Regions from separate parts of the Alkaliphilus crotonatoxidans genome, predicted to be linked through region 2. Evidence: riboswitches for the same ligand, from Rfam matches in the RefSeq annotation. Region 2 holds a riboswitch; each other region holds the start of a gene.

Region 1 (3,654 bases), on a different contig from region 2:
AAAGAAAAGCACGGTCTATATCTCGTTGAAAATATTACGAGTGAGCAATTAAGTAAGCTAGAAAAAATGGATGAAGTTCTGTATATTGCCTCAACTAATAATTTTTCTCTTCCAGATGAACCAGCTTCATGGAATGAGAATGAAGATAATGAGATCGGTATTAACCTTAATGCAGCAACGGATATGATAGGTGTAAAAAAAGCTAGGAAGGATTTTAAAGTTACTGGTGATTTAGATGGAAGAGAGAATTCTTACTCTAAGAATGATGTTGTAATTGCTGTTATGGACACAGGAATTGATGCTGAACACGTTGACTTAGATGGAGGCAAAGTAATTGGTTGGTATGATGCTGTTAACGGTGAACTTGATCCTTATGATGATCATGGACATGGTACCCACGTTGCTAGTATTGCAGCTGGCACTGGAGAAGGAGATCCAGGAATTCAGGAAGGAGTTGCCCCGGGGGCAGCCCTTGTAGGAATAAAAACTTTGCCTGAGGCTGGGAAGAAGGGAAATCCTGCAGATACATTAAGAGGATTAAGATGGATTCTTCAAAATTTAGATACATATGGTATTAATGTTGTTAATATGAGTATTGGGACTAGTGCTTCCTACGAAGCGAGAAAAGAGATAATTGAGGTGATTAATGAAATCGATGCCCAAGGAGTTCCAGTCTTTGTTTCAGCAGGTAATGATGGTAATAAACCACCATATTATGACACTTTATCGACTTACGCTAAATATACTTCTACTTCTGTGGGGAATATTAAAGACCCTTATGAAGGGGGATGGGGCTTATCAGAAAGTTCCTCCCGTGGGACTGATAGAAATGTATCCTATAACAACGGTCCTTACGTTGTACTTCCAGGGTATAATATAAGGGCGGCAGCAGCTAACACAGGTAGTGAGTATACAGTAAAATCAGGTACTTCAATGTCTGCGCCTATGCTTTCAGGCGTTTATGCACTTATGTATGATGCAGCATATTCTCTGGGACAATCAACTACAATAAGGTTTAGTGGAACAGATATGGGTGAAATAGGTTACGATAAGAACTATGGCAATGGAAGAATACTGGCATATGATTCCATTAAGAATGCAGCCCAAGGCTCAGGCTCTTTCAATACTTATCGAACATATATATGTATACCTGATGGATACGTTTCGTACGGAAAGGTAGTTTTGTACCCTATAGGTGTTAATTCTGGAGAAGCAGATTTGAATGTCACCATGATAGTATTAGATGAAAATGAAGAAAATCTTGACATAGTTATATGGGCACCAGGCGATGACCCTTATCAAGGGGCGCCATCAACCTATTGGATAAAAGAAAATAAAGCTATACCCCAAGAACACTTTAGCCTATCTAATCCACCTACCGGTACTTATTATATAGGCGTTTATGGAGCAGATGATTCAGCCAATTACTCACTAGAAATTACAGGGCATCAATTATCAATTAATTAGTAATAAAATATAAACTTAACTTAGTTTATATTTTTATAATGAAAAGAAGCTATCTCTATCTCTCTGAAAAAGCCTTAGTTAATTCCTAAGAAAGAATTAATCTAAGGCTTTTTTATTGACTGTATTAAAGAATAGGCCTTAAAAGGAAATTTTTACATGACAAGTCATATTTTATAAGATATAATGTATGTGAAAACTGAATAGCTGAAACAGGTGCCAATTATGGTTTTTTATGGGAAGTAATTATTAATTGGTGAAAAGGGAAGTTGGGTGAAAATCCCACGTGGTCCCGCCGCTGTAAAAGAGGAGTCCTTACAGAATACCACTGGTAACATGGGAAGGTTGTAAGGATGATGACGCTTGAGCCAGAAGACCTGCCTGTTTTGTATGCACCATTTTACTCTACGGTCGATGGGGGGTGTTTTAAGATGCATGCTGCAATGTATGGTTTACATATTGACAGGCATGACATAAGGATTAAAAATGCTAAAAAACCTCTTAATGATTCAAGTTGAGAGGTTTTATTTTGTTAAAATTTAATAGGATTCGATCAATAAAGCAATTTTATTTGCCCCTGAAGGATACAAAATTCTTATGTGAGGTGGTTAATAATGAGAAGATCGATTAAAAAATTATCAATTATAGTAACCCTAGTGATGATTATATCTATGATGTTTTCAGCTACAGCCTTTGCAGCTTCTAAAACTGTCACAATTAGAATACAAGGCTATCATGACGGGAACGGAGAAATTTTAGATGAATATGAGGTTGTGCTAACTGATACAACAGGATTCACAGTAATGGATGCCTTTGAAGAAGCAGCCACAGACAATTCAATCAGCTATACGGAATCCGGTGGCTATGTAAGCGCCGTTGCAGGACAAACTGATCAGGATTATCCCAGTTCATTCTTCGGAGGCTGGATGTATAGAGTATGGGATACAAATGATCAATCGGCTTCTCCTACATTAGATGAGTTGCCAAGTGTTGGGGCAGCAAGCTATACCCTAAATGATGGGGATAAAATAAGTTGGTATTATGCCCTGCCTGAGTATACCTATTATACCTGCTTAAGCAATTACAGCAGCATTAATTCAACCTATAACGAAAACAGCTCCTTTGATGTTACTGTAAAGGGACAAATCTTTACTGACCTATGGAATTGGACAATAAGCCCCTTTGAAGAATTAGGCAGTGCCACCGTTGTGGTTGAGCGGGTATCCGATGGAGCAATCCTTGCTTCAAGCACAACAGCCACAAGCGGAGCCAATAAAGGGAAGGCAACAATCACCCTGCCCAGCGTTACGGCAGATACGGAATGCTACGTATATGTACAGGACAGCTATTATACCTCAGGCAGTGAAGCCGATGGAATACAACATGTCAAATCATGGAGAAAGCCAATCACAATATTAAATAATTAAAGTCGTTTTAATTCAGTTGTAAAGTAACAAAATTCAGGGGCAAATAAATTTGCTCATATTATCAATAAGCTAGGAGATGAGTTTGTAATGAGAATAAGGCATAAAAGAACGATTTCCTTTTTAATCATGTTGGCCATGGTGTTGGGAAATCTATTTATACCCCAGGGCTTGAATATCTTTGGCAATGGCCCCCTGACAGCCTACGCCGATACTGCCCTCAGCAATGTAACCCTTGAACTAAGCACAGTGACAGTCTATCCTGGGGATACCGTAACGGCCAGTGTTTACGGAAACCCCAATGAGGATTACGGATTAGGAATTTTCCTCCCCGACACCAGTGATATTTATGAAACTCCATCAGATCGCTGGATAGACATTCCCGTAACAACCGATCTGGAGGGAAAGGTCGATCATGAAATATCGATTCCCGAGGATATGGCTCCCGGAGAATACGATCTAGGGATTTATGACACAAATGACCCCCAAACCCCCAGGTTTCAGACGGTTAGATTTACAGTAGAGGCCAAGCCCCTGGAAAATTTGAGGGAAAGGGTAGCGTCTGCCATAGAAGGGGCCAGCAATGTTGTTGTTACCAACCATTACAGTATGGACTGGGCGGCAATTGGTCTGGCAAGGGCAGGTAAAGGCCAGCTGATTCCAGCAGATTACCTTAAGGAAATAGAGGCTAATTTAAAAAATCCTGATAATAATAATACTTATTATAATAAACCCACAGAATTTCAGCGAATGACCTTAGGAATAC
Region 2 (3,654 bases):
AATGGGGATGATCTTAAGGTCGGGTCGTATATTTAATAGCTGTGCCTGCCTTCTTAGGCTGCTGCTGCCAATCACCGCCCCTTCTCCCAGCTGTCTCAGGCTAACCTTCTTTTTGGTCACCAGGGCATCCCGGGGATCCTCACGCCTTGGGATGGCTGCCAAATGTAGCTGCTCAAGGGTTTGGGCCGGCATATCCTTCATACTGTGGACAGCCAGGTCAATTCGATTTTCAAGGAGCGCATTTTGTATTTCTTTGACAAACAGGCCCTTACCACCTATTTTATCAAGGGTTTTGTCCAGTATTTTATCACCCATGGTCTTGATTTTAATGACTTCATATTGGTGCTGCGGAAAATGCTCCCTCAATTGCTCTACAATAATTGCTGCCTGGGCCAAGGCCAGTTGACTGGCCCGGGAGCCAATTCTAATGGTTCTCATTTTCTTCACCCTCTTTATATTTAAATGCCTCGTAGATTTCCCAGAGGTCTGCTGTTCCCGTAAGACCAGCCTGTACTAAAATTTCATATAGTTCCTTTCGTTTTACGGAATCTTTTATTTCTAATTGGGCCCTTTCACGGATCTTTCCCAATATATCCACTAAATGACCATGGTCTTTGCCATACCGCTGAGCTAATTCGGCAACAATGGCCCGGGACAGCAGGGGACTTTTCCCCTCCGTTGAAACGGCAAAGGTAAGGCTGTTTTGCCGGTGGATGGCGGGTATAATAAAATCTCCCCTTTCCGGCATGTCCACCACATTAATCATAATGCCCAGGGCCCGGGCTTCCTCACAGCAGGCTTGACTGACCAAGGGATCATCGGTGGCTGTAATGATTAGCTCGCTGCCCCTTAAAAGCCCCTTTTCATAGAATCTTTTCTGCCATTGAATTTTACCCCCTTGTGCTAAGGTCAGAAGATGCGGGGTCAATTTGGGGCTAATGACAGTCACCTGGCCTCCATGCTGGAGCAGGGAATTTATTTTTCGTTCGGCCACCCTTCCGCCCCCCACAACGGTACAGCGTCGACCGGCAAGCTGGAGCATGATTGGATAGTACATATTCATTCCCCCATCAATTTTTGGTATTATGGAAATCAAAAAGCTCGTCTACAATGGCGGCAACCTCTTCGCCCCGTCCCCCGATACCGGCATTTTTCATTTGTAGAATCGGCCTTCTCCAGATTTTTTTAATTAGGCTCTTGACGACCTGTTCTATTTGCCCTTTATCTCGGTCCTCCACATGGGGAAGCTTTTTAAAGAGCCTTTCCAATTCCTCCTGGGTTAACCGGTCGCTATAGCTTTTTATAGCTTCGATTCTTGAATAGATGGGCAGACATCGATACCAATTACAATATTCCTCCACGGCCTCTTGAATCGATTGGGCTGCTTCCCCAACGCATTGCTTTCGAAAGGCCATGCTCTCCTTTGCAATCTCATTTAATTGATCAATATGAAATAGCGTGACTCCTTTTATTTCGCCTATGGAAGGCTCAACATCCCGGGGCAGGGCAATATCCACTATACATAATGAGCCTTTGCCTTTATAGCTTTTTTGAAAGGCCTCCTGCCTCAGTACGTAATGGGGGGCCCCTGTGGCACTGATAATTACATCTACCTTGTTAATCAGGTGGTAGCGTTCCTCAAAGGGGCAATATTGAATTTGTTGATAGCTTTTTTGAAGTTTTTCAACAGTTTCCCTGGTTCGGTTGCATAGGTAAATTTCCTTAATATTTTTATCTATTAAATTTTCTATGGCAATCCGACTCATTTTGCCAAAGCCAATTACCAACACCCGCTTATCGGTTAAGCTCCCTACCTGCCGCTCAATTTGTTTCACTGCAATGGTGCTAATAGACAGGGGATTGTTTGATATTCCCGTTTTGGCTTTAATCTCCTTGGCGGTGGAAATGGCTTCAAGAAAAAGTCTATTTAATACCTTGCCGCTGCTTCCCTCCTCCATGCCAAAATAGTAGGCTTCCTTCACCTGCCCCAGGATTTGATCTTCCCCCAGCACCAGGGAGTCGAAGCCGCAGCAGACATTATACAAATATGTAACTACTAATTTTCCGTCTAAAAAATGATATTGGCCCTTCAGCTCTATTTCAGTAAGCTTAAAAAAGTCTTGATAAAAGCCTTTGAAATATTCACAGGCCCGTGAGGAATCCGCTACCAAAGCGAAGACTTCGCTTCGGTTACAGGTTGAAATAATAATGGCCTCTTTAATAAAGGGATCCTGATTAAAGGCCTCATAGGCCCTTTCAAGCTTTGACTTTGTAAAAGCCACCTTCTCTCTAAGGCCAATGGTAGAGCTTTTGTGGGTAACCCCAAAAACCACTAAGTTCATTTTTAATCACCTTTTCCTCTTATCCATTAATAAACCCCTTGAACTGGGTCAAGGGGTATGCTTTCATCATTTAATACCAGAACACCTTCTATGACCCGTAGAATTGATGTTATTGTTAAATAGGCAGGTCTTCTGGCTCAGATTCATTACTTCTTCTTCCTTCCCGGTTTCCCAGTGGTTACTAAGAAGAAGCTCCTCTTTACAGCGGCGGGACCGCGTGGGATTTTCACCCAACTTCCCTTTTTCATAACATCGATTTGATGTTAAACCTATTTAAAAATGATCTATATTTTTTATTTTCTGTTTCGTTATAACTATATCAAATTAAATGTCCTATACCAAGTTTTTTTTAACTGTATCTTGATACAATCTAATTATGGTTTAAATACTCGGCCGGTCTTTTATCTAACAACAGTGGCAGACAGGCTAAAAGGATTAAAATAATAAAAACTGCAAGGGTTTTAATGGAAAATATTTCATCAATACCGTCACCTAAAAAAGTATATAAAAATACCTTAGGGGTACTTCCCAAAGCCGTTCCCAATAAAAATTGAGAGTAGTTAATTCCTGCCAGGCCTGCACCGTAGCTTATGGGGTCAAAGGGAAAGCCTGGGGTTACCCTCATCATAAACAGTTTTTTTACCACCTTTTCTCCACCCAATTCCTCCAGCTTATCCCTGTGATGCTTTCCAATAATCCTGACAAAAAATTTTTGAAACCGCCCGGCAAAATAACGGCAAAGGGAGGCACCCGTCAAAAGCCCCACTAGGCTTAGAATACTTCCTATCAAACCTCCATAAAGCACCCCTCCCAGTACAAATAGAACCGGACTGGGAATAAACAGAAAGGGTCTAATGGAGGATAGAATAACAAATACCGCTACCCCCCACATACCAAAGGATTCCACCAGGTTTTGCAGCTTTTTTATATCTACAGAACGGCCACCCAGGCCATTTGTAAAAAGAAGATAAACCCCCAGGGCTAGTGCAAGAATTAGGACTAGTCGAAGAATTTTTGTAAATGGCTTCATAACCCTACCCTATTCCTTTCCTAATTGCCTTAATCAGGCCTGCCTGCTACTACTTAGTCTGGGCCTGCTTAAGCCATGTCAAATTATTGCTTCTATATAGATTCTGAATTTCCTGCTTTTTCTAAATCAAAATAAAATAAGACACCGTTCTTTTCATTTCTTACACCAAAATTGCTTTGATGCAGCTCCAGCACACTTTTGACAATGGCTAGACCTAACCCTGTTCCAGGTCTTTCCTCTCCTTTGTAGAAGCTCTCCCATATATAGTTCATATCCTCTTGG
Region 3 (3,654 bases), 240 kb from region 2:
AATTATCCCCTGGACAATGTATCAGGTGTATGGAGATCTAAAATTCTTAGAGGATCAGTACGAGAGCATGAAGGGCTGGGTTGATTATATTCAATCCAGGTCAGAAGGCTATTTATGGCAGACAGGATTCCAGTATGGAGACTGGTTAGGACTCGATAAAGAGGAAGGGAGTAACAGAACAGGGGTAACGGACATATACCTGGTAGCTTCTGCCTTTTACGCCTATTCAACAGAGATTGTATTTAAAGCGGCAAAATTGCTTGGAAAGGAAGGGGATTATAAAAAGTATTACGAGCTGTACAATAATATTTTAAATGCCTTTAATGATGAATACATTACGAAAACAGGACGTTTAGTGAGTGAAACACAGACAGCCTGTGTCCTAGCCTTATATTTTAACCTGGCTAAAAAGGAATACAGAAACAGAATCATTACATCCTTAAAAAATAACCTGGCTGACCATAAAAATCACCTTGTTACCGGTTTCATAGGCACATCCTATTTGTGTCATACATTATCAGAAAATGGCCTTCATGAAATAGCGGGAGAGCTGCTTCTTAAGGATGACTATCCATCGTGGCTATATGCAGTAAAGAAAGGCGCCACAACCATATGGGAACGATGGAATTCCATGCTGCCCGATGGCAGCTTTGAAGAATCGGGTATGAATTCCTTTAACCATTATGCATATGGTGTCATAGGTGACTGGTTATATCAAAGGGTTGCAGGAATTCAGCTGCTAGATGTTGGATACAAGAGAATAAGAATAGCGCCGACCTTTATAAAGGGCCTTACTTCTGCAAAGGGGACCCTGGAAACAATGTATGGACTCATCAGTGTTTCTTGGGAATGTTGCAATGGAAAAATTACAATTGATATTATTATTCCGCCAAATACAACCGCAGAAATAGTCCTTCCAGAAAAGGCAAGGCCCTTAGAGGTAGGCTCAGGACGCTATCACTTCAAATATAATACAACCACAAATCTTGAAATGGATAATTGCTCAAAGGGATCAGCCCAGGAGAACGACTAGATGATCTATTACAGCTGATATCAATATCCATTGACGATAAATTCCATATGTTATATGATATAGATGAAAAATAAAAAGAAAGTAATAGGTGCCTCTTTTGAGGAGAATAGGGAATGAAGTGTAAATCTTCAACGGACCCACCACTGTGATGGGGAGCTTTACTGAAAAACGCCACCGGATATTTATCTGGGAAGGCTCAGTGAGCAAAGAACCAGAGTCAGGAGACCTGCCTATATACTTTATGAAACGTGGATGATGGAAAAGTCTACAGTTTATTGTGATTTCAATAAGCTGTAGACTTTTATTTTTTAAATTGATAGAAAAGTTCTCACTTATAATAATTAAATTAAAGAGAACTCCATATAAAATTTCAACAAGGGAGAGGATTTTATGAATCTGTTGCAAAAGACCATTGGTATGATTGAATCGCTGGACAAAGAAATGATGGAAAAGGCTAGAACAAGGGTGGACAACCTAATTAAACCGCCAAAGAGTCTGGGGCGATTAGAAGATTTAGCGGTGCAGCTGGCAGGTATTACCAAAAATATCCACCCTATAGTGGATAACAAAGCAATTATCGTAATGGCGGCGGATCATGGGGTGTATGAAGAAGGGGTGGCTGGTAATCCCCAGGTAATTACAGCTATACAAACGATGAACTTTACCAAAGGAGTTACTGGCGTATGCGCCTTGGGAAAGGCTTCAGGGGCCAAAATAGTTGCTGTAGATGTAGGGGTAAAGGCAGATCTGGAACGAAACAGTGGTTTAATTGCGAGAAAAATAAAATATGGAACAGATAATATGACCAAGGGGCCTGCCATGACCCGGAAAGAAGCCATAAAATCCTTGGAAGTGGGAATTGAAATCGCTACTGATGAAATTAAAAAGGGAGTTAATCTATTGGGAACCGGTGAAATGGGCATCGGTAATACTACTGCCAGTACTGCAATTGTAGCAGTCTTTGGAGGAATTAACCCTACCGAGATTACAGGAAGAGGATCTGGAACTGGTGAAGGTGGAGTTGAGCACAAGGCCAAAGTAATAGAAAAGGCCATTGCTTTAAACCGACCTGATCCATCGGATGGTATTGATGTACTGGCTAAGGTTGGCGGTCTTGAAATTGGAGGAATGGCGGGGGTCATGCTGGCAGCAGCGGCCAATAGAATACCGGTTGTGGTGGATGGTTATATCTCAAGTGCAGCAGCACTAATAGCCACAGCAATTGCCCCAAAAGTAAAGGACTATTTGATACCATCCCATGCATCAGCAGAAATAGGTGGTAAAAAAGCCTCCCAGTTATTAGGTCTTCAGCCGATGATCTACATGGATTTATGTTTGGGAGAAGGCTCTGGGGCGGCCCTGGTCTTTCCAATTATTGAAGCAGCATGTCACATGATTAATCATATGGTTACCTTTAAAGAAGGCATTGGAGAAATATAGAATTACTACAGTTTAAAAATGTTAAAACAGCAATACCTTTAAGTCATATAGCCTCAATATACTATGGGGTTTTCAATGACCAATGCCATTTCACTTAAGCTTCCATGACTTCTACACTATGCTGAAAGTTATAGCATGGTAGATTGTTATTCCGGTGGAAAGATATATTGAGGAGCTGGTAAGGGTTGAAATACACTGGAATTTATTAACCATAAATGAAAATTTCACTTGTTTTCACATAATAAGGTTGTTAAATAATAATCAATAGAACCATCAAATATGGCTGAATCTAAAAAATGTTGAGCGTACAATAGACTTTCTCATGGCTAGATATGCTGGTGAAATTTAATAAATTGTAACATTTTATCAAATCCATCATTTATCTGAGAGTTTATTTATCGGTGAAATAGAAAAGGCCAAAGACTCCTTAAGAAAGGTATTTAAGCTAATAAAAAGCCTAAGAGAAGGGCCACGTAAAGATAATATAGCTGAAACATGCCAATATTACGACAGTCTGATTGAAGCATGGGAAGCATATAACCGAGAACAAACCCGCCTATCCTTCCCTGCGTGGTGCGAAAGTAAGGGAAAGGTCTTTGGCCTGTGGAATGTTGCTTATTATCAGAAATGAAGGTTTATCTATATGCTAATATAAAAGTACAGCTTTAAATAATGATTAAATTGTTCAGGAGGTACAAGATGATATACATTGAAACCCCCAGATTAGTTTTAAAAGATTAGATTTAGAGGTCTTTAGAAGTGACTTCATTTTAACAAGGTTGGAACTCTTTTACATTGTTAGAGATTCACTTTTAGGTAAAAGTAAAGGTAATCAAAACATAGTGACAATGAGGTGAAAAGCACGATCGATGGATTATTATGAATCATTCAGGTTTAGGTTTGTATCTATTATCACGCAGTTGGCTTCCATAAAATTCATTAGATTCTTTACATTTCCAAATCAAAGAAATATACTAAATGTGTAAGAAGGTCTGATAATGTTTTTATTAGAGTTAAAATCTTTTTTGAATTTTTGTTTATGTCCAAATTAGGCTATTAACATAAATATTTTAGTGATACTTTGATAAAAAATAGGGGGAATACTTGTATATGAAGTCTAAAATAATAGTTTTAGTAATATTAATTATAATCATTCTAACTCCAATTTTCATCTATAATGT
Region 4 (3,654 bases), on a different contig from region 2:
TTTTCATTAAAAACAGGCATAAATTAGTAGAAATGGATGGCAGAAAAGATAGGAGTGGATATTTTGAAGCATTTAAAAAATCCAATTATTTTTATTCCTGGTTTAATGGGCTCCTTTGGGGGAGATATGCTGAAGGGGCAAAAAAAGTGGGGCTTTGGTATGGCCCGATTAATTTATGATCCCTTTATAAGGGGATTGGAAAATTTAGGCTATCGCAGGGGACAAAATCTTCATATATGCCATTATGATTGGCGCAGGAGAATAGAAGAAATTGTACCCACTTACCTTATTCCTATGATTAATGAGGCTAAGAAAAAACATCCCGATCAATCGATTGATATCATTACCCATAGCATGGGGGGATTGGTGGCAAGAGCCTTTATTCAGGGATCGCTGTATCAAAATGAAGTACACAAGCTGATTCTAATTGGCACGCCTAATCTGGGAGCCCTGGATGCCTATTATCTATGGTCTACCGGCAGAATGGTACCAGTGAAAAAAAGATCAATATTCCAAATCATCTATCGGGGGTATCTTTGGATACTTAGAAAAATTCTAAAAATCCCTATGGGAGAAAGTCATTTATCCGAGCTGCATAGAAATTTCCCGGCCCTGGGACAGCTTATTCCCTCCAATGGTTATGGGCCAATCTTAACCTATGAATCAGCACCTGATCAATGGGTGCTGGTACCCAGAAGTTATATGAGATATCAAAATCCACTGTTAGACCACCTTAACAGTCAATTGCCTATATTAAAGGAGCGGGTAGAGGAGCTTTATTGCTATTGCGGAGAAGGAAAGGAAACCAACGAACAGCTGGTGGTCGACCCACAACAGTTACTTAATTATGGAAAAGAGATGATTACAGGAATTTTAAAAACCGGCCAGGGAGACGGTGTAGTGACGGTTGCCAGTGCATCATTGGATAAAGGAATAGGCAATGTACTGCCCGGCAGCCATCATGGCATTCTGATGGAAGCCCTGAACCCAATTTCTCAGGGCTATGGGGTTCAAGTGGTTGACAGTTATCATGAGGAAGAAGAAACCCTGCACCTGCTTTTTAATGGACCGATTGAGTTTACCCTGACCAGAGGACAGCAAACCATATTAGTCTATGATACCGATGGAATCAAGAGCAGCTATGACCATATGATTCAGGAGCACGAGGGAGATTTCCATTGGATTGCCATTCGCAACGTTCCCTACGGTGAATATAACTTATATATACAAGGGAGCAAGATTCAAACTATTAATCTTTTGGTATTGGGACGAGAGGTAGAAAAAGAATATACCGGCGAAGCATCAGGGTTAGGCCATAGACCCTTTGCCAGCTTCTATTTAGAGGCGGAAAAATAGATTGATAAAAATAGTTGTTTCTGGTATGATTAACTTGAATTTAATATCTTGTGTTGGTGCAAACAATAGCTTAATAGGGAAAGTGGTGAAATTCCACTGCAGCCCCCGCTACTGTAAGTAATGACTAAGGCAGCCATAAACCACTGGGAAACCGGGAAGGGTGCTGCCTGTAGGATGAGTTACAAGCCAGGAGACCTGCCACGCAGCAATAAACTACCTTCGGAGGGAAGGCATGTTTCATGGTTTTGATTAAAAGCCCTTACCTCTGTCGTGTTTAGGTAAGGGTTTTCTAATTTATAGGAAAGAGGAAATTGTTATGGGAAATTTAATTTTGGTAACGGGAGGAGCCAGGAGCGGCAAAAGTACCTTTGCAGAAGGTCTCTTAAGGGAGCTGGGGGACAAGGTACTCTATGTTGCCACAGCCAAGGCCTTCGATCAGGAAATGCAGGATCGAATCAAAAAACATCAAGCCAGCCGTCCCCAGGGGTGGCAAACGCTGGAGGCCTATAGGGAATTGGATCGGGCGCTGGCCCTCAGTGGAACCTGCATGAAGGGAATCATATTGGATTGTGTGACCATTATGATTACAAACCTAATGATGGATTATGAACCCCATTGGGATAAGGTAAAGCCCTTAAGGATCAATGAAATAGAAGGAAAAATAATGGATCAATTTGTAAGGGTTGTTGAATATACAAAAAATACTGATGCCACTGTCGTGCTGGTTACCAACGAGGTGGGCTTCGGCATCGTACCGGGCTACCCTATGGCCAGGGCCTTTCGGGATATAGCAGGCAGAGTAAATCAATACCTGGCTTCCCAGGCCCATGAGGTTTATTTAACGGTTTGTGGTCTCCCATTAAAAATAAAATGAGGAGTGAAATATATGCTTACAAAAAAATTGGAAAAGGGCTTAATTCATATTTACACCGGCGATGGAAAGGGAAAAACGACTGCTGCCCTGGGGCAGGGGATCAGAACCTCGGGATCGGGCTTTCGGGTATTAATGGCTCAATTTCTTAAGGGTGATGATACAGGTGAGCTATACAGTATTGAAAAAATACCTAATTTTGATATCATTCGCTTTATTAAGGCAAACAAATTTTATTTTCAGATGAACGAGATAGAAAAAAAACAGGTTCAGCAGGGAATTATGGAGGGAATGAAGATCATAGAAGGCCATTTGAAGGAAGAGCACTATAATTTAATCATATTAGATGAAATTATGGCTGTACTTAATCATAAAATCCTTACTGTTGATGTCATTTTAGACTTGATTGAGTCGAAGCCTCATCATGTAGAATTAATTCTAACAGGCCGAAATGCGCCCCCAGAGCTGGTGGAAAGGGCTGATTATGTAACCGAGATGAAGCTGATTAAGCACCCCTTTCAACAGGGCATTTACGCCAGGAAGGGAATTGAAAGCTGATGGGCCGTTTCATTGGGATTTTGCAATTTTTGACCCGAATCACCATTGTCAAGGACCTTCCTTTAGATGAATCCTTTCATCGGGGAATTATTTTTTTTCCCTGGGTGGGCCTGCTGCTGGGAGCGATCAATCTGTTGGCCTACAGCGTGTTTTCATACCTCTTTCCATCGGCCCTTGGGATATTGTTAACCCTAAGCCTTTATATCGTCTTGACCGGTGGCCTTCATTTAGATGGTCTGGGTGATACCTTCGACGGTTTTTACAGCAATCGCCCCCGGGAGCAGATTTTGGATATTATGAAGGACAGCAGGCTGGGTACCAATGGATTACTGGCCATTGTGATGGTGCTGATCCTTAAGGCTGCGGCCTTGATATTGCTTAAGGGGTCAGACTTGATGATAGCCCTTGTTCATATGCCCATCATGGGAAGACTGGCCCTGGCCTTCGGGTGCCATGGTGCAGTCTATGGAAGAAAAAGTGGATTAGGTAATGCATTTATCGGAAAGGTCTCCAACCCCATGCTGCTCCTGGTGGTGGCCATGGGAACCTTAATGACCTTCTATTATCCCAGAAGTCTGATTTTCATCGGCATACTATATGGCTTTTCAAGTCTCTATAAATTCCATGCAGCACAGGTTATTGGAGGCATGACGGGGGATACCCTGGGGGCCCTTTGCGAGCTGTCTGAGGTATTGTATCTGTTATTTTTACTAATTCAATTGAGATAGGGGTGAGATGGTGTCAACAAGCCTTTATTTAATTCGCCATGGTGAAACTGACCATAATCTTCACAAACGATTATGTGGTTGGGCTGATCCTCCTTTGAATGAAAAAGGGCGAAAGCAGGCCCAGGATGCCGCCAAGGCCTT

The links. Region 2 has a riboswitch for cobalamin ahead of hemA (glutamyl-tRNA reductase). Riboswitches for the same ligand answer to the same signal wherever they lie in the genome.
Region 1: it holds a riboswitch for cobalamin, as region 2 does, so the genes downstream of both, ACYQ1I_RS00015 (DUF4430 domain-containing protein) here and hemA (glutamyl-tRNA reductase) in region 2, are expected to answer to the same signal.
Region 3: it holds a riboswitch for cobalamin, as region 2 does, so the genes downstream of both, cobT (nicotinate-nucleotide--dimethylbenzimidazole phosphoribosyltransferase) here and hemA (glutamyl-tRNA reductase) in region 2, are expected to answer to the same signal.
Region 4: it holds a riboswitch for cobalamin, as region 2 does, so the genes downstream of both, cobU (bifunctional adenosylcobinamide kinase/adenosylcobinamide-phosphate guanylyltransferase) here and hemA (glutamyl-tRNA reductase) in region 2, are expected to answer to the same signal.

Annotation. Positions count from the first base shown of each region.
Region 1 covers NZ_BAAHXS010000001.1:1,260-4,913, forward strand. The annotation lists gene ACYQ1I_RS00010 (S8 family serine peptidase) at 1-1,467, shown strand, start outside; cobalamin riboswitch at 1,669-1,863, shown strand; gene ACYQ1I_RS00015 (DUF4430 domain-containing protein) at 2,079-2,891, shown strand; gene ACYQ1I_RS00020 (S-layer homology domain-containing protein) at 2,979-3,654, shown strand, end outside.
Region 2 covers NZ_BAAHXS010000004.1:916,727-920,380, reverse strand. The annotation lists gene hemC (hydroxymethylbilane synthase) at 1-438, opposite strand, end outside; gene ACYQ1I_RS06955 (precorrin-2 dehydrogenase/sirohydrochlorin ferrochelatase family protein) at 425-1,057, opposite strand; gene hemA (glutamyl-tRNA reductase) at 1,071-2,342, opposite strand; cobalamin riboswitch at 2,448-2,630, opposite strand; gene ACYQ1I_RS06945 (TVP38/TMEM64 family protein) at 2,713-3,372, opposite strand; gene ACYQ1I_RS06940 (sensor histidine kinase) at 3,465-3,654, opposite strand, start outside.
Region 3 covers NZ_BAAHXS010000004.1:674,572-678,225, reverse strand. The annotation lists gene ACYQ1I_RS05750 (family 78 glycoside hydrolase catalytic domain) at 1-1,033, shown strand, start outside; cobalamin riboswitch at 1,103-1,281, shown strand; gene cobT (nicotinate-nucleotide--dimethylbenzimidazole phosphoribosyltransferase) at 1,424-2,473, shown strand; gene ACYQ1I_RS05740 (hypothetical protein) at 3,584-3,654, shown strand, end outside.
Region 4 covers NZ_BAAHXS010000006.1:397,798-401,451, forward strand. The annotation lists gene ACYQ1I_RS13935 (lipase family alpha/beta hydrolase) at 64-1,356, shown strand; cobalamin riboswitch at 1,393-1,573, shown strand; gene cobU (bifunctional adenosylcobinamide kinase/adenosylcobinamide-phosphate guanylyltransferase) at 1,673-2,230, shown strand; gene ACYQ1I_RS13945 (cob(I)yrinic acid a,c-diamide adenosyltransferase) at 2,243-2,785, shown strand; gene cobS (adenosylcobinamide-GDP ribazoletransferase) at 2,785-3,513, shown strand; gene ACYQ1I_RS13955 (histidine phosphatase family protein) at 3,524-3,654, shown strand, end outside.